Regions from separate parts of the Bacillus cereus group sp. BfR-BA-01360 genome, predicted to be linked through region 4. Evidence: predicted binding sites of a transcription regulator. Region 4 holds the regulator's gene; each other region holds the start of a gene.

Region 1 (8,023 bases), on a different contig from region 4:
TCATTCTTTCGATTGTTTTTCCATTAATTGCAGTAATCATATCACCAACTTGTACACCTGCTAGTTCACCTGGTGATACTTTCCCTTTTTCCGTTTGAATTAAATGATGTCCAACAACAAGGACACCTTTCGTATTCAGCTTCACACCGATAGATTGTCCACCTGGAATAACTTTAAAATCTTTTAACACTTTTACGTTTACTTTCTTCACAGGGAAACCAGCCAATTGAAACACCATATCCGCCTCACCATTTTGATGTGAATTCACCATAATCCCCGGCGCTTTTTGTTTAGAACTTACGGTAAACACGTTATGATTGGTAGATGAAGCTTGAAAAACAGGCAGTGATTCTATTTCTGATTGTTCCCCTTCAAAAATAACAAGTTGTTTTGGAAATGAAATAAATGTACGTAATGGTTTAAAACAGACAATAAAAACTAACGAAACAAGGAGACAAATCCCTATTATTTTCCGGAAGTGTTCTAATCTCAATTTATTCACTCTCCTCGCTCCTACCCCACATTCAGCCTCTTCGGCCTCATCTTTTAATCTCTCCTTGCAACGCCCTGTTTATAACCGGAAGAATTAAGAAATCATTATTTGAACAAAAAAGCTATCCATTATTGGATAGCTTCTGCTGCTTGCTTAAAATGATTTGCTTGCGTAAGTAACTCTTTCGCATGTTCCGTAGTTAAATCCGTAATTTCTACACCAGAAATCATACGAGCAATTTCTGTCACTTTATCGTCTGGACTTAGTATTGTGACAGATGTCATTGTCCGATCATTCGCCACTTGCTTTCGGATAAATAAATGTGAATCCGCCATTGAAGCTACTTGAGGTAAATGAGTAATGCAAAGTACTTGTGAATTTACTGATACCCTGTAAATTTTTTCAGCAATCGCTTGTGCAACTCGGCCGCTCACACCTGTATCCACTTCATCAAAAATGACAGATGTGACACCATGATGTTTCGAAAAAATACTCTTTAAAGCTAAAATAATACGAGATAACTCTCCTCCAGAAGCAACTTTTGAAAGTTGTTTCAACGGTTCACCTGGATTTGTGGAAATATAGAACTCCACTTGGTCATATCCATCCACTGTTAATTTGACAGGTATTCCTTCAACGAGTGGATCTTCTATATTTCCTTCTTTTTTTGTTATTCTCACTTCAAATTTTGTTTTTTCCATATATAGTTCTTTCAATTCTTGGTGAATAGCACTTGTTAAGCGCTCTGCAAGTTCATGACGCATATCACTTAACATTGTCGCTTCTTTTAAGATTACACTTTCCAATTCTTTTAACTCTTTTTTAGCCTTTTCAATATGCACATCTTTATTTTCAATCGTAAATATTTCTTGCTCTATTTTATCTGCATACGCTAAAATCTCTTCTACAGTATTGCCATACTTTCTCTTTAGCATACGAATTTCATTTAAACGAGTTTCAATTTCATCTAAACGATTTGGATCATATTCCATCATATCTAATTTTTCTCTTAGCTGATAGGCTACTTCTTCCAGCAAATAATAGCTATTTGCTATTGAATCATGATTTTCTTGATACGATTCATCTAAATGTGCAATACTCTCCATTTGCCCCATTGCATTTCGCACATGATCAAGGCCTTGTCCATCTGCAGTTAATGAACGATAAGCATCACCTAACGCTTTATAAATCTTCTCAAAATTAGAGATTTTCAAGCGCTCCTCTGTTAATTCCTCTTCTTCATCTACCTTTAAATCCGCTTTACGAATTTCTTCATATTGGAATTGAATTAAATCCAATCGGTGAGCCATCTGTTGTTCATTTTCTGTTAAAGCTTTTAATTGTTTCTTCAATTGTTCATACTTTACATATACTTCTTGATATTTTTCTAATTGTTTTACAATTCGATTTCCATCGAAATGATCCAGCATAAAGAGATGCCGTTCTTCATTCATTAAATCTTGTGTCTCATGTTGTCCGTGAATATCAACAAGTGTTTTCCCAATTTCTTTCAATATGCTTAATGTAACAAGTTTACCATTTATGCGACATACACTTTTTCCATTCGCAGCTATGTCGCGTTTTAAAATCATCATGCCATCTTCAATTTCAATATCCAGCTCTTCTGCCTTCGCAATGCACGGGTGCTTATCGTCCTCTATATAAAACAATCCTTCAATTTCTGCTTTCTCTGTTCCATATCGAACAAATTCTGCTGACCCACGACCACCAACAAGCAAGCTAATTGCATCAATAATAATTGATTTTCCAGCTCCTGTTTCACCACTTAATACAGTTAAGCCTTTTTGAAAAGAAATATTTAATGACTCAATAATAGCAAAGTTTCTAATCGATAATTCCGATAACAATGCTTCATTCACCTCGTTATAAACTAATGCCCCATTAAGAGCTTTCATTACGTATTATTTAAATCGTTATCTTCTATATATCACATGTATCATGTATTCTTCTAACATGCTTCATTGTACCAAACATTTGTTTTATGGGTCAATCCGCCTCTTTATGTATACCATTATAAAAACCTTATTTTTCACAATAAAAAATATCTTGTTTACTTTCTCATTTTAGTAAGAAAGTAAACAAGATTCTTTTTTGTTACAGCATATTTAAGAAACGATCCGATACATTACCAGTATCTTCAGGCGTACGACAAATAATTAAGCAAGTGTCATCACCACAAATGGTTCCGATAATCTCGTCCCACTCTAAATGATCAATAAGCGCTCCTAGCGCGTGAGCATTACCAGGTAATGTTTTTAACACAAGCATATGCCCTGCTGTGTCTAATTTCACAAACGAATCAACGAGATTCCGTTTTAATTTTTGTAACGGATTGAAGCGTTGATCTGCTGGTAAGCTATATTTATAGCGACCATCATGTAATGGCACTTTTACTAAGTGCAGTTCTTTAATATCACGTGATACAGTTGCTTGCGTTACATTAAAGCCTTCGTTCCGTAAAATGTCAACTAGTTCATCTTGTGTTTCAATTTCTTTGTTCGCGATAATTTCTCTAATTTTAATATGGCGCTGACCCTTATTCATACATTTGCACCTCACACTATCTCTTACCATAGTTTAAACGTTGATATACTTCACTTATTTATGTTAACGTATAATTGTTTTATTGTACACAATTGTTTTTACAATCATTATACAATTCCAACAAAAAGAGGAACAACATACGTTATTCCTCTTTTCCCTTTTGTTTTAATACTTCATGCGCTTCTGTAACAACTTGCTCGATGGAAATTGGAGAATGGTTTTCACCAGTCTCACGCTCACCATACCATTTTAAATGGATTAAAAATTCAATATTTCCATCTCCACCTGTAATAGGTGAGAATGTCAAGTCTTGTACATCGTATCCTTCTTGTAACGCAAAGTCGACAATCATTTCGACAACAGCTTCATGTACTTTTTTGTCACGAACGATACCTTTTTTTCCAACTTGTTCTCGCCCAGCTTCAAATTGCGGTTTAATTAATGCAACTACATCACCATTTGGCGTAAGCATTGTTTTTAACACCGGCAAAATAAGCTTTAATGATATGAACGAAACGTCGATGCTTGCAAACTGCGGTAATCCACGCTCTAAGTCAGCTGGTGTAACATAACGGAAGTTCGTTCGCTCCATCACAACAACACGTTCATCTTGGCGAAGTTTCCAAGCTAATTGATTGTATCCTACATCCAGAGCATAAGATAACTTTACTCCATTTTGTAGTGCACAATCTGTAAAGCCACCAGTTGATGAACCAATATCAATCATAATTTTATCTTGCAAATCAAGTTGAAATACTTGTAATGCCTTTTCTAATTTATAACCACCGCGGCTTACATAAGGCATAACTTGTCCCTTTATTGTAATCGGTGTATCCTCAGGAATTTTTTCCCCCGGCTTATCGAGCCTCATCTCATTCGCATATACAAGCCCAGCCATAATGGCGCGCTTTGCTTTTTCACGTGTTTCAATCAACCCGCGTTCTACTACTAATACATCTACTCTTTCTTTTTTTACACTCATTTGTTACGCCCTTTTTTGTTTTGATGGAATCATTGTATGGATGCGATCTACAACCGCATCTGTTGTTAACCCAATTTCTTCTAATAATTTCGTCACACTACCGTGCTCGATAAAATAATCTGGAATTCCCATTCGTTCAATCAATGCACTATGATATCCATGTTCAGCAGCAAACTCCATAACTCCTGAACCAAACCCGCCGATTAAACAAGCTTCTTCAATTGTTAAAATCGGTATATTCTTTCCTAAAAGATCATGTAAGTATGCTTCATCCATTGGCTTAATAAAACGAGCATTTACCACCTTTACAGAAACACCAGCTTTTCCAAGACGCTCGGCTGCTTCCATAGCCATTGGAATTGTTGTCCCAAATGTTACAATAGCTGCTTGCGTACCTTCTCTTAATGTTTCCCATGTGCCAATTGGAATTACCTTGAATTCATCATCCATTGGAACACCAAGTCCATTTCCACGCGGATATCGAAGTGCAATCGGTCCATCTTCATATTGCATTGCTGTATATACTAAATGTTGTCCTTCATTCTCATCTTTCGGCATCATAAGGACGATATTGGGTAAGTGGCGTAAAAACGCAATATCAAATACTCCTTGATGCGTTTCTCCATCTGCACCAACTAATCCAGAACGATCAATACCGATGAAAACATTTAAGTTTTGACGACATATATCATGAACAACTTGATCATATGCTCTTTGTAAAAACGTCGAATAGATTGCTAAGAATGGTTTCATTCCTTGTGTTGCCATTCCAGCTGCCATCGTTGTTGCATGTTGCTCGGCAATTCCTACATCAATCATACGATTTGGAAATTCTTGATGAAACTTCTCAAGTTTAGATCCAACAGGCATCGCCGGCGTAATCGCTACGATACGCTCATCCACTCTTGCCAGTTTACGAACCGTTTCACTAACAACAGCGCTCCATGCTGGAGCAACTTCCTTCGGTTTCACAAAGTCTCCCGATTCAATCTTATATGGGCCAGTGCCATGCCAAGTACCGATTACATCGCTTTCAGCAGGTTTATATCCTTTCCCTTTCTTTGTAATCACATGAACAAGTACTGGACCTTTTGTTTTCTTCGCATATTGCAGTGTTTCAAATAGTTTTTCATAATCATGTCCATCAACTGGACCTAAATATGTAAAACCTAATTCCTCAAAAAAAACACCAGATACTAATAAATATTTCAAGCTATCTTTAATCTTTTCAGCCGTCGCTGCAACTTTCCCACCAACTGCTGGAATCTTTTTAAGAATATACTCCAGTTCATCTTTTACCCATTGATATTTACCAGCTGTACGCAAACGACCAAGTACATTATGAAGTGCTCCAACATTCGGTGCGATTGACATTTCATTATCGTTAAGTATCACAATCATATCTGTCTTTTCATGTCCGATATGATTCAGCGCTTCTAGAGCCATTCCTCCAGTTAAAGCACCATCTCCGATAATCGGTATAACATATTCATCTGTTTTCTTTAAATCACGCGCTAAAGCCATTCCCATCGCAGCAGATAATGATGTTGAACTATGACCAGTTTCCCACACATCATGTTCACTTTCACATCGTTTTGGAAAACCACACAATCCTTTATACTGCCTTAATGTACGAAACTCTTTTGCACGCCCTGTTAAAATTTTATGAACATAAGATTGATGTCCGACATCCCATAAAAATTTATCTTTCGGACTATCAAATAATGTATGCAGCGCAATTGTGAGTTCTACTACACCTAAGTTAGGAGCAATATGTCCACCTGTTTGAGAGAGCTCTTCAATTAAAAACTTACGAATATCCTCACTCAATTCCTCTAGTTCGCTGATAGACATATCTTTCAAAAAACTAGGGTTTTGAATTTGCGTTAGATCCACATGGATCACTCACTTTCATTTCATAATCTGTCAACATGTCAAATATTATAAAAAAACTTTACACAATACAAGAAGTTCTTAGCTTTTCCTACTACATTTTATCTTATCTCTACTTACTTTGATACGCCCACTTCTTTGTATGATGAAAAAAAGAGCCGCTCACACAACGTGACAACGGCAATGTAATCTAAATATATTTTTGCCAATAAAAAGAAAAGAAAAACCTTTTTCTACATTTATACCACAAAATGATAAATGACTCAACAAATGAAAACGCTGTTATACTAGTTGTTACGCTTTGCGATAAGATCACAAACAGAGAGCAAGTATGTATCTTGTAATTGCAGGGACATAATTGCATCCTTTGCTTTGGCAATCGTTTCTTCTAATATACTTTTTGCTTCGTCTATCGCAAATAATGTCGTATATGTACTCTTTTCATTAGAAGCATCGCTGCCAATTGGCTTTCCAATTTCTTCTTCCGTTCCTTCCACATCTAAAATATCATCTCTAATTTGAAAGGCAAGGCCAACATATTTTGCAAAGGCAAGTAGCTTTTCCTCTTCTTCTTTTGTTGCACCAGCAAGTATAGCACCAGCAAGTACAGCAAACTCTAATAATCTTCCTGTTTTATGCTTATGAATATACTCTAATTCATTCAGTGTAAGGTGCTTCCCTTCCGCTTCCATATCCGCTACTTGTCCAGCTACCATTCCTTCTGGCCCCGCGGCTTTGGCAAGCTCAAGTGCCAGCCTTAACTTTATTTCACTAGAAATCCCTTCATAATTATACGCTGAAACTACTTGAAACGCATAGGTGAGCAAACCATCGCCGGCTAAAACAGCCATCGCCTCTCCAAATACTTTATGATTGGTTGGCTTCCCGCGTCTTAAGTCATCATCATCCATACATGGCAAATCATCATGAATTAAAGAGTATGTATGAATCATTTCAAGTGCACAAGCTGCACCTATCCCAAGTTCTCGTTCTTTCCCAAACGCATGTAAAGTTGCAAATAAAAGTAACGGGCGGAGACGTTTTCCACCCGCTTCTAATGAATATGTCATCGCATCGCGAAGCACGTTTGGACATTGCAATTCATTCGCGTAACGCGCAAGTTCTTTTTCTATAAACATTTTGCTTTCTATTACAAAAGCATCGAAATCTCCATATGCCACTATGCTTCATCTCCTAAAGCTGTAAATGGCTCAAGCTGTCCATCTTCTCCAAGGATTACTGCCATTTGTTCTTGTACATCTTTCAATTTCTCATCACACAACTTAGACAATTCCATCCCTTCTTTAAAGTATGAAATTGCTTCTTCTAAAGGAACATCGCCTTGTTCAAGCTTGGAAACGAGATGCTCAAGCTGTGAAATCGCCTCTTCAAAGCTCAATTTATTTTCCATTTGATTCACGCTCCTTTACGCTCGATACATTACAATCTAATATACCATCTTGTAATTGCACGGAAACTACATCTCCAGCACTAACATCTTTTACACTTTTCAATACTTGATTCTTCTCGCTATATACAAGTCCATATCCTCTCATCATAACTTTAAGCGGACTTAATGCTTCTAGTTGCTTTGCTATTCTCACAAATGCAAATTCTTTCGTTTGTAACACCGTTTGCATTTCTCGTCGTAATTGTTTTTGCAACGTTTCAATCGCTATCTTTGTTTGTGAAATTCTTTGAGCAGGATGGTGCTTCTCCAAGTAAAATGAGAGCTGCTTTAACTGATTCACTTTTTTCTCCATATAGCGCTCTTTTGCTAAAACAAGTTGCTCAAGAGCTCGATCTAACTGCTCTTCTTTTTGTTCATATATTTGTCTTGGATAACGAAATGCATATGACTTTTGCAACGTTTGTAATCGCTCTTGCCTTTTATGTACTATTTCTCGCATCGCTCTTTGTAAACGAAGTGTTCTTTGCAATACTTTCTCTTGCATTTCAAGAATATTAGGCACAGCTAATTCAGCAGCTGCTGTCGGCGTCGGTGCACGTAAATCTGCAACAAAATCAGCGATTGTAAAATCAGTTTCATGTCCAACAGCAGAGATAATGGGAATCTTACTTGCAAAAAT
Region 2 (8,023 bases), on a different contig from region 4:
TCAACCGAGTTCGATTGGGAAATATATTTCACAAGGATGTATTCGGATGAAGAAACATGATGTGGAGTATTTATTTGATCGTGTTCCAATCGGAACAAAAGTATGGATTGTCAAATCGAAGAAATCCTTCTCGCAGCTGGCGAAAGAAAAAGGAGCGATTCGCTAGAGAGAGTCAATCATATAAGGTAAATGTTCTTTACATTTACCTTATATGATTAGCATGTGTGCATGTTCATGCGTTAATGAAAATATATAAAGGTAGGAAGAAAGGAATTGCTTATATGTATGTGAAGTCAAAGATTTCGTACGCGCAATTTTTAATTGGTTTTCTATTTATTATTACTTTTATATTAACGATTTTTAATATATGCAATTTTTTCGTATCTATTCTATTTATGGCATTGTTAAATTTAACATTTGTAGTTGGAGCATTTCAGCAAAAACAGTATACAAGTTTTGTGATGGCTCTTATGATGATGTTTTCATTTAGTATTGTAGCAATTTTGTTAGTAATCAAGTAGATATCTATTTTGTTTCATGAAACAAGGCTGTTATTTTCTATGAGAATATACAGCCTTGTTTTTATCCCGCTATTTTAGGGCAGCGCGATTGGTGAGGGCTCATAATCAGTGGGGGATGAAGAAAACCCCCACTGATTAAAGTTACACTTTATTAATAGAGATAAAGTGTAACTTTAATTAGCGAGAGTCCTGTTGCTCACCAATAGCAGAATAAAATATAAAAAAGTAAATGTACACTTTTTACCAAAACATACTTGCACCAGCAAGCAGTGTTGTTACAAGCATGGAAATAAGCATGATATATACCATAATTTTTTGTGCTTTTTTATTCATAATGGGCCTCCTTGCAGTCATTACAAGTTTATTGTAACGAGAAACGAAAGAGGGGACAAGGGGAAAGACAAAGTTTGGGAAGTGTCTAGGAAGATAACAGGAAAATTTGCGATACATAGAGAATATAACAAAGTAAGGGAATACTTTTTACGGTGACTTTTAACAGTTTTGTAAGCTGAAGAATGGAGATACGATGATGAAAATATATGAAACAGAGCGTTTACAATTAAGGGAAATTGACGAGTCGTATGCAAAGCAAGTTCTTCAATATTACGACAAAAATCGCGACTTTTTAAAAGCATGGGAAGAATATAGACCAGATGATTTTTTTACATTAGAGTATCAAATAAAGCGACTTAAAAAAGATAGAAAAGAAGTAGCAGAGGGGAAAATGATCCGGCTATGGATATTTAAAAAAGAGGATGATACAAATATTATTGGCTGTATTTCGTTCAATTTAATTGTGAGAGGTGTTTATCAATCATGTGTTCTTGGCTATAAGTTAGATAAGGATGAATTGAATAAAGGATATACAACAGAAGCACTTAGAAAGGCAATTGAGGTAGCTTTTCAAGAAGCTCGTTTACATCGAATCGAAGCGCCAATTATGCCTCGAAATTTAGCATCGATTCAAGTTGTCACAAAACTTGGATTTCAATATGAAGGTGTATCTCGAAAAATGTTAATGGTCAATGGAGTGTGGGAAGATCATATGCGATGGGTTCTTTTAAATGAGTCAAAGTAAACAGATGGTTATATAGATGTACGAACCATCTGTTTTTTGTCATGTATTTCGAAAATTTCGCGAAATTCTGTTATAATGAATAGTGTACATACATAATGGTAGTGCAGGAGGCGCAGTTTTATGATTAATCAAGAACGTTTAGTCAATGAATTTATGGAATTAGTACAAGTAGATTCTGAAACGAAATTTGAGGCGGAAATTTGCAAAGTGTTAACAGAGAAATTTACCGCTTTAGGTGTTGAAGTATTTGAAGACGATACAATGGATGCAACGGGACATGGGGCAGGTAATCTAATTTGTACGTTACCAGCAACAAAAGAAGACGTAGATACAATTTATTTTACTTCTCATATGGATACAGTAGTTCCGGGAAAAGGAATTAAACCTTCTATTAAAGATGGGTATATTGTATCTGATGGTACTACAATTTTAGGGTCAGATGATAAAGCGGGATTAGCAGCGATGTTTGAAGCAATCCGCGTTTTAAAAGAAAAGAATATTCCGCATGGGAAAATTGAGTTTATTATTACAGTTGGTGAAGAATCAGGTCTTGTCGGTGCAAAAGCATTAGAACGCGAACGCATTACAGCGAAATATGGTTATGCGTTAGATAGCGATGGAAAAGTTGGTGAAATTGTAGTCGCAGCGCCAACGCAAGCAAAAGTAAATGCAATTATTCGTGGGAAAACAGCACATGCTGGTGTAGCGCCAGAAAAAGGCGTATCTGCTATTACAATTGCAGCAAAAGCAATTGCCAAAATGCCACTTGGACGCATTGATTCTGAAACAACTGCAAATATCGGTCGGTTCGAAGGGGGAACACAAACAAATATCGTTTGTGACCATGTGCAAATTTTTGCGGAAGCACGTTCTCTAGTAGAAGAAAAAATGCAAGCACAAGTTGCGAAAATGAAAGAAGCATTTGAAACTACTGCACAAGAAATGGGTGGTCAAGCAGAAGTAGAAGTAAAAGTCATGTATCCAGGGTTTAAATTTGCTGATGGCGATCATGTCGTAGAAGTAGCAAAACGTGCAGCTGAAAAAATTGGCCGTACACCATCTCTTCATCAAAGTGGTGGCGGAAGTGATGCAAATGTAATTGCTGGACATGGTATCCCAACCGTGAACTTAGCAGTAGGGTATGAGGAAATTCATACAACAAACGAAAAAATTCCTGTTGAAGAACTTACAAAAACAGCTGAATTAGTTGTTGCTATTATTGAAGAAGTAGCAAAATAACAATCAAACAACGTGTAAATCCGTCATGGGTTTGCACGTTTTTTATTGTTATTTCTTTTTTAGTATAGTTATGGATAAGAGATAGAAAAAAGAACAAATTTTTACGAGACCATACCACTATTGTAAATAAATCTGATATAATAAAAGAACAAATGTTCTTTGTGAGGTGGATAATATGCGAGAAATGTATCCGAAAAATGGACATGTTATTTTACATGTTGACATGAATTGTTTTTTCGCATCGGTTGAAATTGCACATGATCCATCGTTAAAAGGAAAAACGCTAGCAATTGCAGGAAATGAAAAAGAGCGAAAAGGAATTATTGTGACATGCAGCTATGAAGCGAGAGAATACGGGATACGTACAACGATGCAACTTTGGGAAGCAAAGAAGTTATGTCCCCATTTAATTGTGAAGCAGCCGAATTTTACATTATATCGAGAAGCTTCTTTTCAAATGTTTCAAATTCTCTCTCGTTTCACAGAGAAAATCCAACCGGTATCGATAGATGAAGGATATTTAGACATTACAGATTGCTATGCGCTTGGTACGCCAATTGAAATTGCAAAAATGATTCAACAGACATTAGTAACAGAATTGCAACTTCCATGTAGCATCGGGATAGCACCAAATCTCTTTCTTGCGAAAACAGCTTCTGATATGCAAAAGCCGCTCGGTATTACAGTGCTGCGCAAGCGAGATATTCCGTACATGCTTTGGCCACGTTCCGTTGAAAGTATGCATGGAATTGGGAAGAAAACAGCAGAGAAATTAAATGAAATTCATATATATACGATTGAACAGTTAGCAAAGGGAGACGAACATATTATTCGTGCGAAGCTTGGAAAGCATGGTGTTGACTTACAAAAACGGGCAAAAGGTATCGATGATCGAAAGGTTGATCCAAATCAAATGGGGCAACATAAAAGCGTTGGAAATTCAATGACTTTTTCAAAGGATATGGATGAAGAGAAGGAATTGCTTGATATGCTGAAGAAATTATCAAAATCGGTAAGCAGTAGATTACAAAAACGTACGCTCGTTAGCTACAATATTCAAATTATAATTAAATATTATGATAGGCGTACAATCACGCGAAGTAAACAATTAAAAAATGCAGTTTGGGAAGAGCGCGATATATTTCAAGCAGCTTCTCGTTTATGGAAACAGCATTGGAATGGTGATTCTATTCGTTTACTCGGTGTTACAGCGACTGAACTAGAATGGAAAACGGAATCGGTCAAGCAATTAGATTTATTCTCATTTGAGCAAGATGCAAAAGAAGAGCCGTTATTAGCCGTTATCGAACAAATTAATGATAAGTATGGAACGCCGCTGTTACAACGAGGGAGTCAATTGTTACGCAAACAAGAGAAATCGTTCCAACAAAGATTAGAAAATAAATTTCTATAGAAAGTGCCATGATTACATATAAGCATCATGACACTTTTTTCTTTAGCGAGAGTTTGGAAATACTCTTCGAACCGTTTCATTAAATTCCTCAATTAGTCCTCTTACGGGTTTCCCTTGATCAATTTTGGCAGCATAATCTCTCATGCGATTAACGAAATCAGGGTTTGAAGAAACAAAGACATAACGAATATTTGGATCAATTGCTCTTACTTGATCAGCAACTCTTTTTTCTAATTCTCTTGTGAGTTCCCCTTTTACATGATCTCGTAAAACAACAGCAACGTAGGCGTTTCTATTTGTAACAATTACATTTGCTGTGTCGATTTCTTTTAGCTCCACAATGCGGTCTGCTGCCTTATTGGCTATGTGCAGTCGTGTGTCATTATTTGTTATATCATTTGGAACATTTCTTCCCCTTTGAAGATCTGTTTGATTTCCTTCGTATCTAACATTTCGAATGTTATCGTGATCTCGATTATCTAAAGCGTTATCTTTTTGATTTCCAGCACAGCCAAAGAGTGAGATGGTTGCTAGTGAAATAATGGAACATATTTTAAGCTTTTTCATGGCTCTTCCTCCTTCATGGTAGTATGTTTTTAAAATGACCAATAGGAGATTTATTATTCATATTGAAACGGACATATTTTTTATAGAGTGGATGGGAAATGATATGAATAGTTGATAAATGGGGCAGAAGAGAATAGGATGTCCTTTGATGATTTGACTGAGAAATATATATAACAGGAAATGGGTATATGAAATGAGTAAGGAAGCACCTATTTGGGTGCTTTCTTACTTTAGAGATTATGAGATTGTAGGATTTGTATAAATAATAATCTCTGTATTGTTTGCTGTTGAAATACGTTGTGCATAATATGTGATAGAGGAAGAGATGTATTCCGGTACCGTTTGATTCGTATGCGATGATGTATATTCATGGATTAATTCCTTTAAAGTTGACCATTTCAGCTGGGTCGGATAATTAGAAACAAATGAGCTTACCCAACGATCAAATGAAGACGAAAAATCAGTTTGTAAACGAAATACTTCTTTCATAATAAGACGCTCCCTTTATTTTTTATACAATTATTTTATCATAAAACACGAACAATTTACAAAATTTTATTTCTTATTGTTCGTATTATATAGATGTCTAGATAGCTTGTTAAGGAGATTACATTTGCCATTTTACATAACATTCCGTAAGATGAAAGATAGACTATATAAAGAGCTGGAGGAAAGAAAGTGGAATTTGTGTTTTTAGGAACTGGTGCAGGTGTTCCTTCAAAAGGAAGAAATGTTTCAGCTATCGCTTTGCAGTTATTGGAAGAAAGGGGAGGGACATGGCTATTTGATTGTGGTGAAGCAACGCAACATCAAATTTTACATACATCTGTACGTCCACGTCGGATTGAAAAAATATTTATTACGCATTTACATGGCGATCATATTTTTGGATTACCAGGTTTATTAGGAAGTCGTTCTTTTCAAGGAGGAACAACGCCGTTAACGGTATATGGCCCAAAAGGAATTGAACAGTTTATTGAAGTGGCTTTATCCGTGAGTACAACACATGTGAAATACCCGCTTGAAATTGTAGAAATTACTGAAGAGGGTATTGTCTTTGAAGACAAACAATTTTATGTCGAAACAAAGAGACTGTCACATGGGATTGAATGTTTTGGATACCGAATTGTTGAGAAAGATATACAAGGCCCTCTTCTTGTAGAGAAGTTACGAGAAGCTAATGTGAAACCAGGTCCGATTTTTAAACGTTTAAAAGATGGAGAGATTGTTGAATTAGAAGACGGAAGAGTGTTAGATGGGAAGGACTTTATTGGGCCTCCGCAAAAAGGAAGAATTATTACCATTTTAGGAGATACTCGTTATTGTGATGCGAGTAGAATTCTTGCCCAAGATGCTGATGTACTTGTACATGAGGCGACATTTGCAGCAGCGGATCAAACCCAGGCTCATGATTATTTTCATTCCACAACTGAGCAGGCGGCACGCATTGCCCTAGAAGCAAACGTGAAGCGTTTAATATTGACACATATTAGTTCACGTTATCAAGGCGATATGTATAAGGAGTTGTTGCGAGAAGCAAAAGCTGTATTTGCCCATACAGAAATAGCGATGGACTTGAAGTCATTTCCAGTAGAAAGATAACATTTTTCAAACAATGGCAATAAAAAATTGCCATTGTTTCATTTTGAAAAAATTTTTTTAATCTATATATTGGTAAAGCTGTTATCATTAAATAGTTTTATTATATGGTACAGTGATGTTAAAATGTTAGGATATTCTGTAAAGAAGTGCAGAATGTTATTCGATTTGAAAAACTGTTATATAAATAATTAGATATATAATTGATACAATAAAAAGAGATTAACACCAATTCAGAAATTTAAAAATTCAACAAAAGTAAGCGTTTCAAAAAAAACGAGCTATAATGAGGGCAAATCACAATTTATCGTGAGTTACATCGTGCATTTTAGCCATTTTTCGTAACGAAACGAAATTGACTAAAGGAGAGGGCAACATGGAGATTATTAAAGGAACTGTACTATTACTATTTGTATTAAGTCTTTTCTCACTCTTTAGTTTTAAAGCACCAAATGGTATGAAAGCAATGGGAGCTTTAGCAAGCGCCGCTGTTGCGAGTTTCTTAGTTGAAGCATTTCAATTATATGTTGGTGGAGATCTACTAGGAATTGACTTTTTGAAAGAAGTTGGGAAATCATCTGGTAACCTAGGAGGGGTTGCGGGTGCAACACTTGTTGCATTAGCGATGGGTGTATCACCTGTTTATGCTATGCTTGTCGGGGCTTCTGTGTTAAAGTTTGGATTGTTACCAGGGTTTATCGCTGGTTATCTTATATCATTTTTAGTAAAACAAATTGAAAAACGTGTGCCAGAAGGATTAGATTTAATTGCCTGTATTGTTATTGCAGCACCATTAACAAGACTTATTGCACAAGGGATGGATCCGATTGTAACAGCAACATTAAAGCAAATTGGCGGGGTTATTACGTCGTCAACGAATGCGAATCCAATTATTATGGGAATTATTTTAGGTGGTATTATTACAGTTGTTGCAACAGCACCACTGAGTTCAATGGCATTAACTGCACTTCTTGGATTAACAGGATTGCCAATGGCAATAGGGGCACTTGCGGTCACGAGTTCTTCTTTTATGAACTATGTATTCTTTAAACGAATGAAGTTTGGGGATAAACGTACGACAATTGCGGTAGCAATTGAACCATTAACACAAGCAGATTTAATTTCTGCAAATCCAATTCCAGTGTATGTAACGAACTTTATCGGTGGTGCAGTAGCGGGGATTATTATTTCAATGTTCGAACTTGTAAATAACGCTACAGGGACGGCAACACCAATTGCTGGTCTGATGGTGATGTATGGGTTTAATGATCCTATGAAAGTAACGATATGTTTCTTATGTATTATGGTATCTGGTCTTATATCAGGTTATATTGGTTCACTTTTATTTAAAAACTATCCAATTCGTACAGCGGAACAAATTCGTGGTACGGCTGGGAAAGCAACAGATGCAGCAGCTTAATAGAATAGTAGTAAATCATTTTTCATAGATGCTTAGGGGGAATTATGATGAAGTATCGCTCAGTATTCGATATTATCGGTCCAGTTATGATTGGGCCATCAAGTTCACATACAGCAGGCGCAGCAAGAATGGGGCAAGTTGCTCGTCAGCTTTTTCGACAAGAACCAGAAAGAATTATTATTTCT
Region 3 (8,023 bases), on a different contig from region 4:
TGATTTAGAAGATCGACGCGTAGAGATTACGGGACCCGTAGATCGAAAGATGATTATTAATGCTTTAAACTCTGGGGCACATCTTTTTATGGCAGATTTTGAAGACTCGAGTTCACCAACATGGAAAAACATAATAGAAGGTCAAATAAACTTAAGAGATGCTGCGAAAGGAACGATTTCATATAAGAGCCCAAGTGGGAAAGAATACCGTCTTGGCGATCAAACAGCTGTACTTATTGTACGTCCGCGCGGTTGGCATTTAGAAGAAAAGCATATGCAAGTTGACGGGAAACGTATGTCAGGAAGTCTTGTAGACTTTGGACTGTACTTTTTCCATAATGCGAAAACTTTAATTGAAAAAGGAAGCGGTCCATATTTTTACTTGCCAAAGATGGAGAGCTATTTAGAGGCTCGTTTATGGAATGATGTATTTGTATTTGCACAGAAGTATGTCGGTATTCCAAATGGCACAATTAAAGCGACGGTACTGCTTGAGACGATCCATGCTGCATTTGAAATGGATGAAATTTTATATGAATTACGTGATCACTCCGCTGGATTAAATTGTGGACGATGGGATTATATCTTTAGCTTTTTAAAATGTTTCCGCAATCATAAAGCATTTTTGCTTCCAGACAGAGCACAAGTTACGATGACAGTACCGTTTATGCGCGCGTATTCTTTGAAAGTCATTCAAACGTGTCACCGCCGAAATGCACCAGCGATGGGGGGGATGGCAGCGCAAATTCCAATTAAAAATAATCCAGAGGCGAATGAAATCGCCTTTGAAAAAGTGCGGGTCGATAAAGAGCGCGAAGCTTTAGATGGGCATGATGGAACTTGGGTTGCTCATCCAGGACTCGTACCAGTTGCGATGGAAGTATTTAATCACATTATGAAAACACCAAATCAAATATTTAGAAAACGGGAGGAACTGCATGTAACAGAAAAAGATTTATTAGAAGTACCTATGGGAACGATTACAGAAGAAGGGCTGCGCATGAATATCAGTGTTGGCATTCAATATATTGCATCATGGCTAAGTGGACGCGGGGCAGCACCTATTTATAACTTAATGGAAGATGCGGCAACAGCGGAAATATCAAGAGCGCAAGTTTGGCAGTGGATTCGTCATGAGGAGGGGAAACTGAATGACGGTCGTAAAGTTACGTTTGCTTTAGTAGAACAATTGAAGGCGGAAGAACTAGCGAAAATAGAGAAGGAGATTGGAAAAGAATCATTTGAGAAAGGTAGATTTGTAGAAGCGACAAAGTTATTTACTGATTTAGTGCGTAAGGATGAGTTTGAACCATTTTTAACATTACCTGGTTATGAAATTTTATAAAAGAAAAGGGGATGGAAGAAATGAAAAATGAAAGAGTTCAGCAATTGCAAGAGGATTGGGAATTAAATGCACGCTGGAAGGGGATTACGCGTCCTTATTCTGCTGAAGATGTAATTCGTCTTCGCGGGTCAATTGATATTGAACATACATTGGCGCGCCGTGGTGCGGAGAAACTTTGGAACATGCTTCATACAGAAGACTACATTCATGCGCTGGGAGCGTTAACAGGTAACCAAGCGATGCAACAAGTAAAAGCGGGCTTAAAAGCAATTTACTTAAGTGGTTGGCAAGTAGCAGCGGATGCGAATTTATCTGGTCATATGTATCCGGATCAAAGTTTGTATCCGGTAAATAGTGTACCAGCTGTTGTAAAACGGATGAATCAAACGCTTCAGCGCGCAGATCAAATTCAGCATATGGAAGGAAACGGAGGTATCGACTACTTCGTGCCGATTATTGCTGATGCTGAGGCCGGATTTGGCGGACAATTAAATGTATTTGAATTAATGAAAAGTATGATTGAAGCAGGAGCAGCAGGTGTTCACTTCGAAGATCAATTATCTTCGGAAAAGAAATGCGGACATTTAGGCGGAAAGGTGTTATTACCAACACAAACAGCAGTGCGCAATTTAATTTCAGCACGGCTAGCGGCAGATGTAATGGGCGTATCGACAATCATTGTTGCAAGAACGGATGCGGATGCAGCAGATTTAATTACAAGCGATATCGATCCAGTCGATCGAAAGTTTATTACAGGAGAAAGAACGCCAGAAGGTTTTTACCGTACAAAAGCGGGGCTCGATCAAGCAATTGCGCGCGGCTTAGCATATGCACCATATGCAGACCTTGTTTGGTGTGAAACATCTGAGCCAAATGTAGAAGATGCAAAGCGCTTTGCTGAAGCGATTCATGAGAAGTATCCAGGGAAATTACTAGCTTATAACTGTTCGCCATCCTTTAACTGGAAACAAAAATTAGGTGAAAAAACAATTGCAAACTTTCAAAAAGAAATTGCATCATACGGTTATAAATTCCAATTCGTAACGCTTGCTGGATTCCATTCCTTAAACTATAGCATGTTTGAATTAGCACGCGGTTATAAGGAGCGTGGCATGGCAGCATATTCTGAATTGCAACAAGCAGAATTTGCTGCTGAACAATACGGCTACTCCGCAACGCGTCATCAGCGCGAAGTAGGAACGGGTTACTTTGATGAAGTCGCGCAAGTTATTACAGGTGGTACATCTTCGACAACAGCGCTGAAAGGTTCTACGGAAGAGGCGCAGTTTACAAAATAAGTGAGGGGACAGGTGTCGATACTAGGCGCCTGTTTTCTATTGAAAAAATTCTTTTTGTATATCTGTTTCGTTTTTTAGGGTGATAGCTCTATTTTATAGAGAGTATAAAAATTGGAAGATTTATTTTTAAAAAAAAGTATACATCTTATCTTTATTATGTTATACTAATCTCAGTTGAATAATTAAATTAAGCAATCCATATATTATCAAGTGCTGAAAACGAACGAGAAAAAGTATGTGAGAACTGTTTTATGTTTCGTATTTGATAATGTGTGGATTCTTTTTTTACATGAAAAACTAAAAAATGTATTTTCTTAGGAGGAAATAAGAATGACAGTAACAGGACAAGTAAAATGGTTTAATAATGAAAAAGGATTTGGTTTCATCGAAGTTCCAGGTGGAAGCGATGTCTTTGTACATTTCTCTGCAATCACAACTGAAGGCTTCAAATCTTTAGAAGAAGGCGAAAAAGTTAGCTTCGAAATCGAAAATGGTAACCGTGGACCTCAAGCTAAAAACGTTGTAAAACTATAATTTTATTGTGTGTGATAAAAAAGATGGCTTTGGCCATCTTTTTTGTTATACATTTTTGAGGATATACATATGGTGTAATAACCCTTCTTTGCTTCTTTACCTTACTCTATATGGGCATTTGGACTTTTGAAGCAGTCTTGTTCATGAGACTAACGAATATGTTATAAATATTTCAAACATGGAAAATCTACTTTTAGTTGAAATAATATCTCTATTTGGAACGAACTATATACATTTTTGACGTTGGGTATTTTTTATGGAAAGAAATAATGTCATTTTTAAGTTTTATAAAAGAATGTAAAAAAATTGAAAATTTTAATTATTTTACAAAAGGTGTGATACAATTATTTGTGCAGCTGCTAATATAAATGAATTTTATAGAAGGAGTGAACACACCATGGATGGTAGAGCTGAGCGCTATGTTGAAAATTACGTAATAAATAAAAAAACTATGGCTTTACTGCCTGTTATTTTAGGGGAAAAAAATGTAATAACGAGAGTAATTGAAGTGGAAGACTCTTTTTTTATGTTCCAAAAGCCGCTTGATATTGTAGAACGAAGCTGTCGTAAGCATGGATCGAGTTTTTTAGGGAGGAAAGAAGGAACCAAAGAGTTAACACGTATTACTCATAAAGCACCTATCGCAATTAGTCCCACCGATCAACTTTATTTCTTTCCCACGTATTCCTATTCAAGAAAAGAATGTGCATGGCTCTCTCATTTTCATATTGCAAGCAATAAAGAGTTAGCAGACGGCAATCTTATTATTCGGTTCATTAATGGGTTTGCAGTGAAATTAGAGATGTCAAAGAGTAGTTTTGAGAATCAACAAAACCGTACAGCAAAGCTGAGAACAGAATATGAAGATCGAAAAGATAAACAAGGAAACTTGCAGTTTAAGCCAGTTGCAAAAGAAGCGATATCAACGTTAAGACCAGCGTATGAAAAAGTCTACCTTGTAAAGGAAGAAGATATAGAAGGAGAATGATTAATAAATCAGGTAAAATGCTCATATAATAAAAATGAAAAGAAACCAGATATGATGAAGTAACTGGTTTCTTTTTTGTTACATGGAAACATGAAAGGTGTAAAATCCTGTCAAATCATGATAGATAATCATACGATAATCAGGAAGGGTTTTTACATCATCGTATGGAACTTTAATACATACATCTCCATCTGTTATATCTACCATTTCCTCTTTATACGAAGCAATGATAAAGTAGGGATAGTGAAAATAATAAAGGGGTAAATTGTAGAATGGATTTTCAAACAATCAAAGAATATTTTTCAACAGAAAATATGGACCAACTTGTCGAGAGTTACCGGGCGTTTGGTCTGCTCCTTGGCATTGGCTTGCCAATGGCAGAAGCGCTTATTCCCGTACTTCCACTGATCGTATTTGTTATGGCAAATGCGGTTGCTTTTGGTCTATGGCTTGGATGTTTCTATTCTTGGATCGGTTCGGTGCTGGGGGCGTTTCTTGTTTTTCTTGTTATTCGTAAGTTTGGGCGAAGTCGCTTTTTTTCTTTTATAAATAAACATCCGAAAGTACGGAGTGCGATGGGATGGATTGAACGAAAAGGATTTGCACCTATTTTTGTATTGTACTGTTTTCCTTTTACGCCATCTGCATTGATTAATGTAGTCGCGGGATTATCGCGCATTAGTGTAAGGCAGTTTGGATTAGCTCTAACACTTGGAAAGCTTGTTATGATTTTTATGTTAAGCTATATCGGTCATGATTTAACTTCTTTTATCCATAATCCTGTAAAAACAATTATTGTGATAGGAGTTGTTTTTATTCTTTGGTATGTTGGTAAGAAAATTGAAGTGAAATTAGAACTGCATTGAGTAGAGAAGTCCGCGCTGTACATACAGCTTCATTGTAGAAAAGGGTGAGGGGAGAGGCTGATGAAGCAAACTTTGAAAAAAGAAAGCGTAGAGTGGATGAGAACGATCCTTATCGGGATACTACTAGCTCTTTTTTTTCGAACGTTTTTCTTCTCGACTTATGTTGTAGAGGGAAAGTCGATGATGCCAACACTTCAAGATGGTAATATGCTTGTTGTGAACAAAGTGAGCTATCAAGTTGGAGAGTTACATCGATTTGATGTTGTTGTATTCCATGCGAATAAAAAAGAGGACTATGTAAAACGAATCATTGGTTTACCTGGAGATTATATTGAATATAAGCAGGATAAATTATATATTAATGGTCAATTTGTTGATGAACCGTATTTAGAAACATATAAGGAACAAGTGAAAGGACGCCAGTTGACAGGAGATTTTAAGTTGGAAGAGTTAACGAAAAAAAAGGTTGTGCCAAAAGGATATATTTTTGTACTTGGCGATAACCGTCTTGGTAGCTGGGACAGCAGACATTTTGGTTTTATAAAAGCAGATGCGGTTGTTGGAAAAGTCGATTTACGTTATTGGCCGATTAACGAAATGCAAATGAACTTTTCAAAAGGTGAGTAGAATGATTTATAATATAGAAAAGAGGAAAAAAGGCAAGCAGTCTCTGTTTGTCTTTTTTCGTGTCCTATAATACAATGATGACAGCAAACTAACGTTCGTTATATAGGTGAAAGGTGGGGTTATATGTCACTTCGATTTGTGATTGGAAGAGCTGGAAGTGGGAAAAGTACACTTTGTTTACGAGAAGTGCAAGAAGAGTTAAAAGAGCGCCCAAGAGGGAAAACAATCTTGTATCTTGTTCCTGAACAAATGACATTTCAGACGCAGCAGGCGTTAATAGGAAGTGAAGAGGTAAGAGCTTCTATTCGTGCACAAGTGTTTAGTTTTTCACGATTAGCTTGGAAAGTGTTGCAAGAAGTAGGAGGGGCAAGTCGTCTTCATATTGATGAAGCGGGTGTGCATATGTTACTTCGCAAAATTATTGAATCGCGCAAAGAAGGATTATATGTGTTTCAAAAAGCCGCTGAACAAAATGGCTTCTTTGAACATCTTGGAGGTATGATTGCAGAGTTTAAACGTTACAATATAACGCCATCTCATGTATATGAAATGTGGCAACAGTTAGATGCGCATAGCAGTAGCGCCGAACAAAAGTTGCTGGCAAATAAAATATATGATTTGCAGCTATTATATGATGATTTTGAACGAGCTTTAATTGGAAAGTATTTAGATTCGGAAGATTATTTACAGCTCCTTATTGAGAAACTGCCGTTTTCTGAGTATGTAAAGGATGCAGAAATTTATATTGATGGATTTCATTCGTTCTCCCCGCAAGAGCTTGAAATTATAAGGCAGCTAATGAGATGCGGAGCAAGAATGACGATTACATTAACGGTGGATGAAAAAACGTTCGCCCAGCCAGTCAATGAACTGGATTTGTTTTATGAAACAGTGCTGACGTATGAAAAAGTAAAACAAGTAGCACGTGAAGAGAAAGTGGTAATGGAAAAAACGATTCCGCTCGTAGAACAGCCGCGATTTCATTCTCCAGCATTAGCGCATTTAGAAGCTCACTATGAATCGCGTCCGAACGAAAAGTTTTACGGAGAGACGAGTATTGCCATCCATACAGCTGCGAATTTACGAGCGGAGGTAGAAGGAGTAGCGCGAGAAATTCGTAGACTTGTTGCAGAAGAGAATTATCGATACCGCGATATTGCCGTACTTCTTCGGAACGGAGAAAGCTATTATGATGTGTTAAGAACATTATTTGCAGATTATGATATTCCGCATTTCATTGATGAAAAGCGCTCGATGTCTCACCATCCGTTAGTCGAATGCATTCGTTCTGCTTTAGAAATAATTAGTGGGAATTGGCGTTATGATGCTGTTTTTCGCTGCGTGAAAACAGAACTTTTATATCCGCTGGATGTAAAAAAAGAAGTGATGCGTGAAGAAATGGATGAGTTTGAAAACTACTGTTTGGCGTATGGTGTCCAAGGTAAGAAATGGACCGCCGATGAGCCGTGGACGTATCGTCGTTATCGCTCTCTTGATGAGGGGAACGAGGTGATAACAGATCGTGAACGCCAAATGGAAGAGAAAATGAACCGTCTTCGTGAGATTGTAAGAACGCCAATCATTCGTCTGCAAAAAAGATTGAAACGTGCAAGTACTGTTATGCAAATGTGCGAAGCTGTATATTTATTTTTAGAGGAGCTAGATGTTCCGAAGAAATTAGAACAACTACGTGTACGTGCTGAAGAAAGCGGGGATTTCTTATTTGCGACAGACCATGATCAAGTGTGGGAAGAAGTGATGAATCTTCTTGATACATTTGTTGAGATGCTTGGAGAAGAAAGTATGTCTCTATCGGTGTTTATTGATGTGATGACGACAGGGCTTGAGGCACTTCAATTTGCCAATATCCCGCCATCGTTAGACCAAGTATTAATTGCAAATATCGATCGCTCTAGACTTTCAAATATTCGGGCAACATTTGTGATTGGTGCAAATGAAGGTGTGATGCCAGCTACGCCGACAGATGAAGGGATGCTTTCTGATGAAGAAAGAGATGTTCTTGCAGCAGCGGGCGTGGAATTAGCACCAACGACAAGACAAACGTTATTAGAAGAACAGTTTGTCTTGTATCAAATGGTGACAAGAGCATCTGAGAAACTATATATCTCTTGTCCTCTTGCAGATGAAGAAGGAAAGACATTACTAGCTTCTAGTTTTATGAAGAAAATAAAGAGAATGTTTCCTAATGTGAAAGAGACGTTTGTAACAAACGATGTAAACGACTTATCGCGCGCAGCACAAATTTCATATGTAACGACGCCAGAAGTAACATTGTCATATGTGATGCAACAACTGCAAACGTGGAAGCGATACGGTTTTGAAGGTGATTTAGACTTTTGGTGGG
Region 4 (8,023 bases):
ACATATGTCCAATCTGGATTCACGATCCCAGATAAAATCGCTTTTGTAATTTGTCCCGCTGTATCTTTTATCCCCTCAACAGGTATTCCTGAAAATGCCCATATATATAAGAGCATCAATGCAATAAAGATCATCCAACGATATAAACTCATTTGCTTCGGTTTTGGCACAATCACTGTAGGTTTGTTCATCATAATTTCTCCCGTAATACTGTACTTATATAATCAATTAACAACACAACAATAAGTGTATAAATAATAATAGAAGACGTTTGTTGATACTGTAAAAAACCAAGTGTACGGTCATAATATAATCCGATACCGCCCGCACCAACTAAGCCTAAAACAGCTGCTGCTCGCACATTTACTTCAAACGTATATAATACATAGGAAACAAATTGCGCCATTACTTGTGGCATCACTCCATATACAATCCATTGCATTTTATTCGCTCCTACAGCTGTCATCGCTTCTAACGGACCTAGATCAATTGCTTCAATCGATTCGTACAATAATTTAGCAATGATTCCAACTGAAAAAAAGATAAGAGCGAAAATTCCCGGAAGCGGACCAATTCCAAAAATCGCAACAAAGATGGCTGCTAATAATAAATCTGGTATCGTCCGAATAAAATTTAGCACAAACCGAGCTGGGCCATATAAAAGAGCAGTTGTAAACACATTATTGGCTGCTAATACAGCAAGTGGAATAGATAGAATAGCTCCGAAAGTTGTACCAATAATCGCCATGCGAATTGTTTCTAAAATAGCAGTCGTAATGACTTGAAAGTAGCTCCAATCTGGAGGTACCATTTCCTTTAATAAATCGATCATATTCGGCCAGCCTGTTATAAGCTTCATAAATGATGCATTCACTTGTATGCCGCTACTCCAAAGTAATACAATCATTAAAGTCACTGTGAATATGTGCTTTAACTTCTTCGGCGGCTTCGGAATGTTTTTTGTATGAGTCATTGTTACATCTCTCATTTCGCCGCCACTCCTAGCAATTCATGCCGCTCAATAGAAGATCCATAAATTTCAGCAAATGTTTCATCTGTCGCTTCCTCTACCGTCCCGTCAAATACGATTTCCCCTGCATGCAACCCGATAATCCGCGTAGCATATTCCCTCGCTAATTCAATCGAATGTAAATTTACAATTGTAGTAATCCCAAACTCTTTATTGATCTGCTTCAAATCATCCATCACTTGTTTTGTAGTCAGGGGATCTAGCGACGCAACTGGTTCATCAGCTAAAATAATTTTTGCTTCTTGTGCCAAGGCTCGCGCAATTGAAACGCGTTGCTGTTGTCCTCCTGATAACTCATCAGCACGCATATATGCCTTTTCTAAAATGTTCACCCGCTCTAACGCTCGAAATGCAAGTTCTACATCTTCTTTCGGAAACAGTCCCAATACGGTACGCAATGTTGAATGGTACCCAACGCGTCCAGCCAACACATTTTTCAACACGGTAGACCGTTTTACGAGATTAAAATTTTGAAAAATCATTCCGATATCCCGGCGCATATGTCGTAATTCTTTTCCTTTCGCCTTCGTAATCGATTGTCCATCAATGATAATTTCACCTTCTGTAATTTCATGCAGCCTATTAATAGAACGAAGGAGCGTCGATTTCCCTGCACCAGACAACCCAACCATAACAATAAATTCGCCTTTATGAATTTTTATGTTGATCTTATTTAAACCTCTTGTACCATTCGGATATATTTTCGAAACATTTCGAAACTCAATCACACTTCTTACCTACTTTCTACTTGTTTTACGAAACAGAAAAACGGCTAACTAACAAAAACTACGTTACAGCTTCGTTAGTCGGCCATTCAACATTGGCAGTTCACCTATTCAGTTACTGTGTTTTTACTTTCTTTCCGTATTCACGAACGATATCAAATTTACTGTCATCAGACTTAACATATCCTTCATGTGAATAGACTTCCTTTATAATTTTATGCCCTTCTTCATCTTTTCCAATTTCAATAAAGGCATCTTGCAGCTTTTTGCTCCATTCTGCATCTAAATCAGAACGCACCGCAATTGTATCGTTTGGAATTTTTTCAGTGAACTTTATAATTTTTGTCTTATCAAATACATCTGGATAATCCTTTTTAACAATATTACGAGCATCTTGGAATACAACTGCCGCGTCAACATCACCGTTTAAAAGAGCAATAATAGACTGATCATGTCCCTTTAATGTAACTGGTTTCACATCTTTTAATGGGTCAATCTCTTCCTTCATTAAAACTGCAGCTGGCCAAACATATCCCGCAGAAGATGTAACATCTTGATATCCGATTTTTTTCCCTTTCAAATCTTTAATACTATTAATATTTGACTCTTTCTTCACGACAAACTCAGATTTATAAAAGTCTACTAAATCTTTTGTAGGTTGACCTGTTTCATCGTCTACTCCAAATCGTTGCGCCTGTAATATGACATTGGCTGCTTTCTTCTCATGTGCCAACACGTAGGCAGTTGGTGGTAAAAAGCCTACATCTACCTGTTTAGATGCCATCGCTTCGACAATCGTATTGTAATTCGTGGAAACGCTAACTTTAACAGGAATATTGAGCTTATCACTTAACAACTTTTCAAGCGGCTTTGCTTTCGCCTCTAACGTATCTGCATTTTGTGAAGGAACAAACTGAACATTTAATGTTTTCGGTACATATCCTTTTTTCTTCTCTTCACTCTTCGTTGCACTTGATTCCTTTGTCCCACAACCACTTAGTAGACTGGCTGCTAGTATGGCCGTCGCCCCCATCATGAAAACTTTTTTTAACATGTGAAATCCTCCATTTTCTTATTCATAAAATGACGAGCTGTAAACACGTAGAAATATACCATAAAATTCCTAACACAAAGTATTATTTACAGAATCTTTACACATTCTAAACATTATATACAATCGTATTTATATTTATTTGTTATGATAAATGTATAAATAATATAAAAGGATGATTGAGATTGAAAGAACATCATACTGTACAAGTCAATATTCTACTTACAAGCGATATACATGGAACCGTTTATCCACTTCATTACCGAAATAACGAAAGCGCAGAAATTGGATTAGCAAAAATCGCAACACGTATCCAGCAGGAGCGTTCACAGCATAAACATGTCATCGTAATTGACAACGGTGACTTCATTCAAGGGACACCGTTTACTTACCACTATGCCACTTACGAAAGTGATAAAGATAATCCGATGACAATACTTGCTAACTACATCCACTATGATGCAGCCATTATTGGAAATCACGAGTTTAATTACGGAATGGACATACTAAATAAAGCCGTTTCACATGCTAATATGCCTTATCTCTGTGCAAATATTTTAGATAAAAGAACAAAAAAACCTTATTTTGGGAAGCCTTATTTGATCAAGCATATCGAACCAAATATAAAAATCGCTATTTTAGGAGTTACAACACATTACATTCCAAATTGGGAGCAACCGCATCATATTCAAGATTTACAGTTTGAAGACGCATTAGAAACAACAAAAAAATGGGTTTCTTTTATTTATAAGCATGAAGCACCTGATGTATTAGTTGTAGCTTATCACGGTGGATTTGAAAGAGATTTACAGTCCGGCGCACCAACGGAAACTTTAACAGGGGAAAATCAAGGTTTTGCCATGTGTCATGAAATAGAGGGAATCGATATCTTACTAACTGGTCATCAACACCGCTTCATCGAAAACGAAACAATAAATGGTGTAACTGTGTTACAACCTGGATGTAATGGCCATTCATTAGGGAAAGTTCAAATAGAATTGGAACAAAATAATAGTCGGTGGACCATCAAAACATGTCGTTCTGAACTGCTATCTGTAGAAGATGTTCCGGCAGATCATACGTTACTTTCACTCGTATCTGACTATGAAGAGCGAACGCAAAAATGGCTTGATCAACCAATTGGTACAATTGTTGGCGATATGAAAGTTCATGATCCGATGCAAGTTCGTTTACAGGATCATCCTTTTATCGAATTTATCAATAAAGTACAAATGGACGTAGCTGAAGTTGATATTTCTTGTACAAGTTTATTTCACAATGCATCTCCCGGATTCCCAAATGAGATTACAATGCGCGATATTGTTTCTAATTACATTTATCCAAACACATTAAAAGTCATTCGCATTACAGGACAAAATATTCTGGAAGCGCTTGAACGATCTGCTGAATATTTCTCATTGAATGAAACCGGAGAGATTGTTGTAACCCCTGCCTATATCAAGCCAAAGCCACAACATTATAATTATGATATGTGGGAAGGTATTTCATACATACTAAACATTTCAAAACCAGTTGGAGAAAGAGTTGTTTCCCTACATTACAAAGGAAAGCCTCTTTCTCTTACGGATGAGTATGATGTTGTTATGAATAATTACCGGGCAAGCGGTGGCGGGAACTACTTTATGTATCAAAATAAACCGGTTATAAAAGACATACCGATTGATATGTCTGAAATCATTGCAAACTATATATTGAAAAGAAAAGTGGTTGAAGCAACTCTCAATCAGAACTGGACGGTAATAAAATGAAGATCTAAAGAAACTACACCACTATATATTTCTATGAAAATAAAAAAGATGGGCTTGTCCCATCTTTTAATTTAGCTTGACATTATTTTTCTTTTTTAACGCTTTTAATTTCGCTGGGGTAATATCTTTCCCCTCTTCATTCACGATTTTAATTCCTTTTAATTCGTTTAACATGTTTTGGCGAAATCCTTTTAAATATTGTTCACGGAGCGATTGACGTTCCCGTTGTTCTTCTTCAGTTAAACCTTCATTCTTCGCTTTCCTCGCTAAGAAGTTAATGCGTTCAATGAGTTCGTGACTTAGCATCTCGAATCCCCTTTCTACTAAAAACTGATTATTATCATACAATAGTTAGTCTTGTTTATCAAGCAATTGCTTCGTATATTCCACATACCTGCGATGCACAGTAGCTTTAGAAACATCATATCCAAATCCACGAAGTGTCGCAGCAATCTCTTCAAAAGTTAATTCATTGCGGCGCAAACGAACAATCTCTTCAATCGGCACTTCTTTTTTCTCACGCCCCGTACTCAAGTGTCGGTTTTTCAAGTTTTTCTCCGGTCGAAATCCTCTTTCTACCGCTCTTTTCATGCCACGTTTAATCTTTAAGTTATGAATTTTCCTTTGATACTCTTCCACGATACTAATAATATCAAGTACCATTGAATCAGAATCAGACAGCTGCAATTCACCGTTATGTGTATGCGTATACACTTTTACTCCATCTTTATATAAGCAATGCATTAAAGCAATCTTCGCATTTCCTCTGCCAAGCCTTGTTTCATCTTGAATAAGAAGTACCTCAATTTGCTCGTCCCGTATTATATCTAATATTTCCAATATTCCTTCACGTTCAATCGTGTAACCACTTGCTTGTTCTTCAACCACCTTTATAACATTCATTTGATATCGCTCAGCTAAATGCAACAATTCATCTTTTTGACGTGCCAATGATGTTTCTTGTGCCTCTTTCGTTGTACTTACACGAGCATAAATGATTGCATTCATTTAAAACCCACTTCCTCTTTTTGATTTTTTTATTAGTTTAGCATAAATCTCTTACATGTTCGAACTTATGTTTGTAGAATGTTTTTTCACATGGTATACTTATGAATAAGAAAAACGAAAAAACGAGGTGTTAAAAAATGGAAAAGTTAACAAAACGCCAGCAAGACATTCTCGACTTCATTAAACTGAAAGTACAGGAAAAAGGTTACCCGCCTTCCGTACGTGAAATTGGTCAAGCAGTCGGCCTTGCTTCTAGTTCTACAGTGCACGGACATTTATCACGTCTAGAAGAGAAAGGATATATTCGACGCGATCCAACGAAACCGAGAGCGATTGAAATTTTAGGAGAAGAAAGAATCGAAATTGGTACACAATCTGTTGTTCAAGTACCAATTGTCGGAAAAGTTACAGCTGGATTACCGATTACAGCTGTAGAAAGTGTGGAAGAACATTTCCCACTCCCTGCAAGTATCATTGCTGGAGCTGATCAAGTATTCATGCTACGAATATCTGGAGATAGTATGATTGAAGCTGGTATTTTTGATGGAGATTTAGTTGTTGTTCGTCAGCAACATTCCGCAAACAATGGTGAGATTGTCGTCGCTCTAACAGAAGATAATGAAGCCACAGTTAAACGCTTTTATAAAGAAAAAGATCACTTCCGTCTACAACCAGAAAACTCTTCTTTAGAACCAATTATTTTAAATACCGTTTCTGTTATCGGAAAAGTAATTGGTGTATATCGTGACCTACATTAAAAAATAGACCAAAATGGTCTATTTTTTAATGTACGTTAATTATACCATCGTCCATAGCTGTTTTCCTCTCAATTTGCACACCGTCATTTCTAAATGTGACGTCTCTGGCATCTTCCTTAAAAATCTGTACTTTGCATGAACAGTCGCGTTTTAACGTTCTTTCCTTTCCATTATATAAAACGAAAATGATCTTCACTTGTCTATGTTTAATTCACTTGAATGCTAACATCTCCCGCAGCTGTTTTTCCTGTGATTTTCACACTACCATCGCCAAATGTAACATTCCTGTCCTCTGTTTGAAAAATTTCTACTTCTCCTGCATACGTCTTACCGCTCACAACTGCATTCTGAGGCTTCTCAAGTAAACGAATATCTATGTCTCCCGCTTCTGAATTTGCTTCTAAATCGTATTTTGCATCATGATCCATAACCTTTACATCTCCCCTAGCTGTTTTGGCAACGACTTTACCGTTCGTTCTGTTTATTTCCACTTCTCCTGCTTTTGAAGAGCCTTCTACTGTTTTTGCTGACACTCGCTCCATTGCAACATCTCCAGCAAGAGTTAAGGCTTCTACACGTTCACTCTTCACCTCACTTATTGTAATCTCACCTGCAGATGATTTCATTTTTATTTCTTGATAAGTACGCTCAGGAACAACAACCGTTAGCTTTGTTGCTTTAAACCCCGAAGATAAAAATGAAAAGTCAAATAAAAATCCTTCTTTTGTTTCCCCTTTTATTCCCAAAACATCTCCTTCTTCATTAACACTCACTCTTTGTTTTTCAATATTTCCTGACTGTTTCACATAGAAAGAAGAATCCTTTCCTTTTTGAATCACAATATCTCCAGCATCTAATTCAATATCTACATTTTTAATTGCCTCATTTTTTATAACTTTTTCCGTTTCTTTCTGCTCCGCCGCATCTACCATCTCCGAATATGTTTGTGATATACCAATAATGCCAACTACAATACAAACAATGGCTACTAACATTATTTTTTTCATCTTATTTTTCCCCTCTAATCATTTTGAGATTCCAATTGACGTAACGTATACAAAGATTTTTAAACCATTTTGTACAGTAGTAAGCACCGATACATACTAATAATCCAATCCCAAAAAATGTAATAGAAACAAATATATCAAGCCATAAAAAAGTGCCAGTTAGTATCTTAATCACGACTAGGAATGGTGCTATAACGGAGGAAATCCCTCCAATCCACAGTGAGAATATAAAACTTACAATTGTAATTAAAGGTCCTAATACAATAATGAAGTTTAATAAACTAAGCCCAACTACCGACGTAACAGCTCTTGTTATATTTGATGCAGACGGATCTTTTTTCATCTCATCAAAACGATATAAGGCTAACATCTCTTTTGCAATCGCTTTTGGCGAGCCAAGTCCCTTTATAATTTCTGCTTCTGTCTTCCCTTCCTCTAACCCAAATCGAAAATGTTCCTCATAGTCATATAGAATATCTCTTCTTTCTTCTTCTGGTAGCTTTCTAAGATGTGTTGATAATTCCTGAAGAAATTGCTCTTGATTCATATCATTACACCCCTTCAATAATTTCCTGTACCCCTTTAGCGAAATCACGCCATTCCGTTACAAGTAAATGTAGTTGTTCTTCTCCTTGATCTGTTAATTGATAATATTTACGCGGTGGTCCTTCCGTT

The links. Region 4 encodes LexA, which represses DNA repair genes until DNA is damaged. Its sites were predicted from a motif close to CGAACATATGTTCG; they were not measured.
Region 1: the regulator LexA is predicted to act here: its motif matches at 2,482-2,495, upstream of recN (DNA repair protein RecN).
Region 2: the regulator LexA is predicted to act here: its motif matches at 2,984-2,997, upstream of MR056_RS01675 (DNA polymerase IV).
Region 3: the regulator LexA is predicted to act here: its motif matches at 5,743-5,756, upstream of addB (helicase-exonuclease AddAB subunit AddB).

Annotation. Positions count from the first base shown of each region.
Region 1 covers NZ_JAKUFV010000027.1:893-8,915, forward strand. Annotated here, with positions in the region: gene spoIVB (SpoIVB peptidase) at 1-502, opposite strand, end outside; gene recN (DNA repair protein RecN) at 622-2,361, opposite strand; gene argR (arginine repressor ArgR) at 2,609-3,058, opposite strand; gene MR056_RS18735 (TlyA family RNA methyltransferase) at 3,201-4,040, opposite strand; gene dxs (1-deoxy-D-xylulose-5-phosphate synthase) at 4,044-5,936, opposite strand; gene MR056_RS18745 (polyprenyl synthetase family protein) at 6,221-7,072, opposite strand; gene xseB (exodeoxyribonuclease VII small subunit) at 7,114-7,344, opposite strand; gene xseA (exodeoxyribonuclease VII large subunit) at 7,334-8,023, opposite strand, start outside.
Region 2 covers NZ_JAKUFV010000001.1:316,491-324,513, reverse strand. Annotated here, with positions in the region: gene MR056_RS01700 (L,D-transpeptidase) at 1-166, shown strand, start outside; gene MR056_RS01695 (DUF3894 domain-containing protein) at 282-521, shown strand; gene prli42 (stressosome-associated protein Prli42) at 762-854, opposite strand; gene MR056_RS01685 (GNAT family N-acetyltransferase) at 1,051-1,599, shown strand; gene MR056_RS01680 (tripeptidase T) at 1,720-2,838, shown strand; gene MR056_RS01675 (DNA polymerase IV) at 3,014-4,252, shown strand; gene MR056_RS01670 (YhcN/YlaJ family sporulation lipoprotein) at 4,295-4,819, opposite strand; gene MR056_RS01665 (DUF3932 family protein) at 5,057-5,308, opposite strand; gene rnz (ribonuclease Z) at 5,498-6,421, shown strand; gene MR056_RS01655 (PTS sugar transporter subunit IIC) at 6,795-7,838, shown strand; gene sdaAB (L-serine ammonia-lyase, iron-sulfur-dependent subunit beta) at 7,886-8,023, shown strand, end outside.
Region 3 covers NZ_JAKUFV010000004.1:71,190-79,212, reverse strand. Annotated here, with positions in the region: gene aceB (malate synthase A) at 1-1,345, shown strand, start outside; gene aceA (isocitrate lyase) at 1,366-2,643, shown strand; gene MR056_RS05625 (cold-shock protein) at 2,974-3,177, shown strand; gene MR056_RS05620 (competence protein ComK) at 3,575-4,165, shown strand; gene MR056_RS22230 (hypothetical protein) at 4,244-4,372, opposite strand; gene MR056_RS05615 (TVP38/TMEM64 family protein) at 4,438-5,031, shown strand; gene lepB (signal peptidase I) at 5,092-5,658, shown strand; gene addB (helicase-exonuclease AddAB subunit AddB) at 5,782-8,023, shown strand, end outside.
Region 4 covers NZ_JAKUFV010000010.1:85,001-93,023, reverse strand. Annotated here, with positions in the region: gene phnE (phosphonate ABC transporter, permease protein PhnE) at 1-191, opposite strand, end outside; gene phnE (phosphonate ABC transporter, permease protein PhnE) at 191-988, opposite strand; gene phnC (phosphonate ABC transporter ATP-binding protein) at 985-1,758, opposite strand; gene MR056_RS11690 (phosphate/phosphite/phosphonate ABC transporter substrate-binding protein) at 1,871-2,809, opposite strand; gene MR056_RS11685 (bifunctional metallophosphatase/5'-nucleotidase) at 2,992-4,575, shown strand; gene MR056_RS11680 (DUF896 domain-containing protein) at 4,642-4,881, opposite strand; gene MR056_RS11675 (YneB family resolvase-like protein) at 4,927-5,583, opposite strand; gene lexA (transcriptional repressor LexA) at 5,721-6,341, shown strand; gene MR056_RS11665 (DUF4097 family beta strand repeat-containing protein) at 6,548-7,348, opposite strand; gene MR056_RS11660 (DUF1700 domain-containing protein) at 7,350-7,895, opposite strand; gene MR056_RS11655 (PadR family transcriptional regulator) at 7,900-8,023, opposite strand, start outside.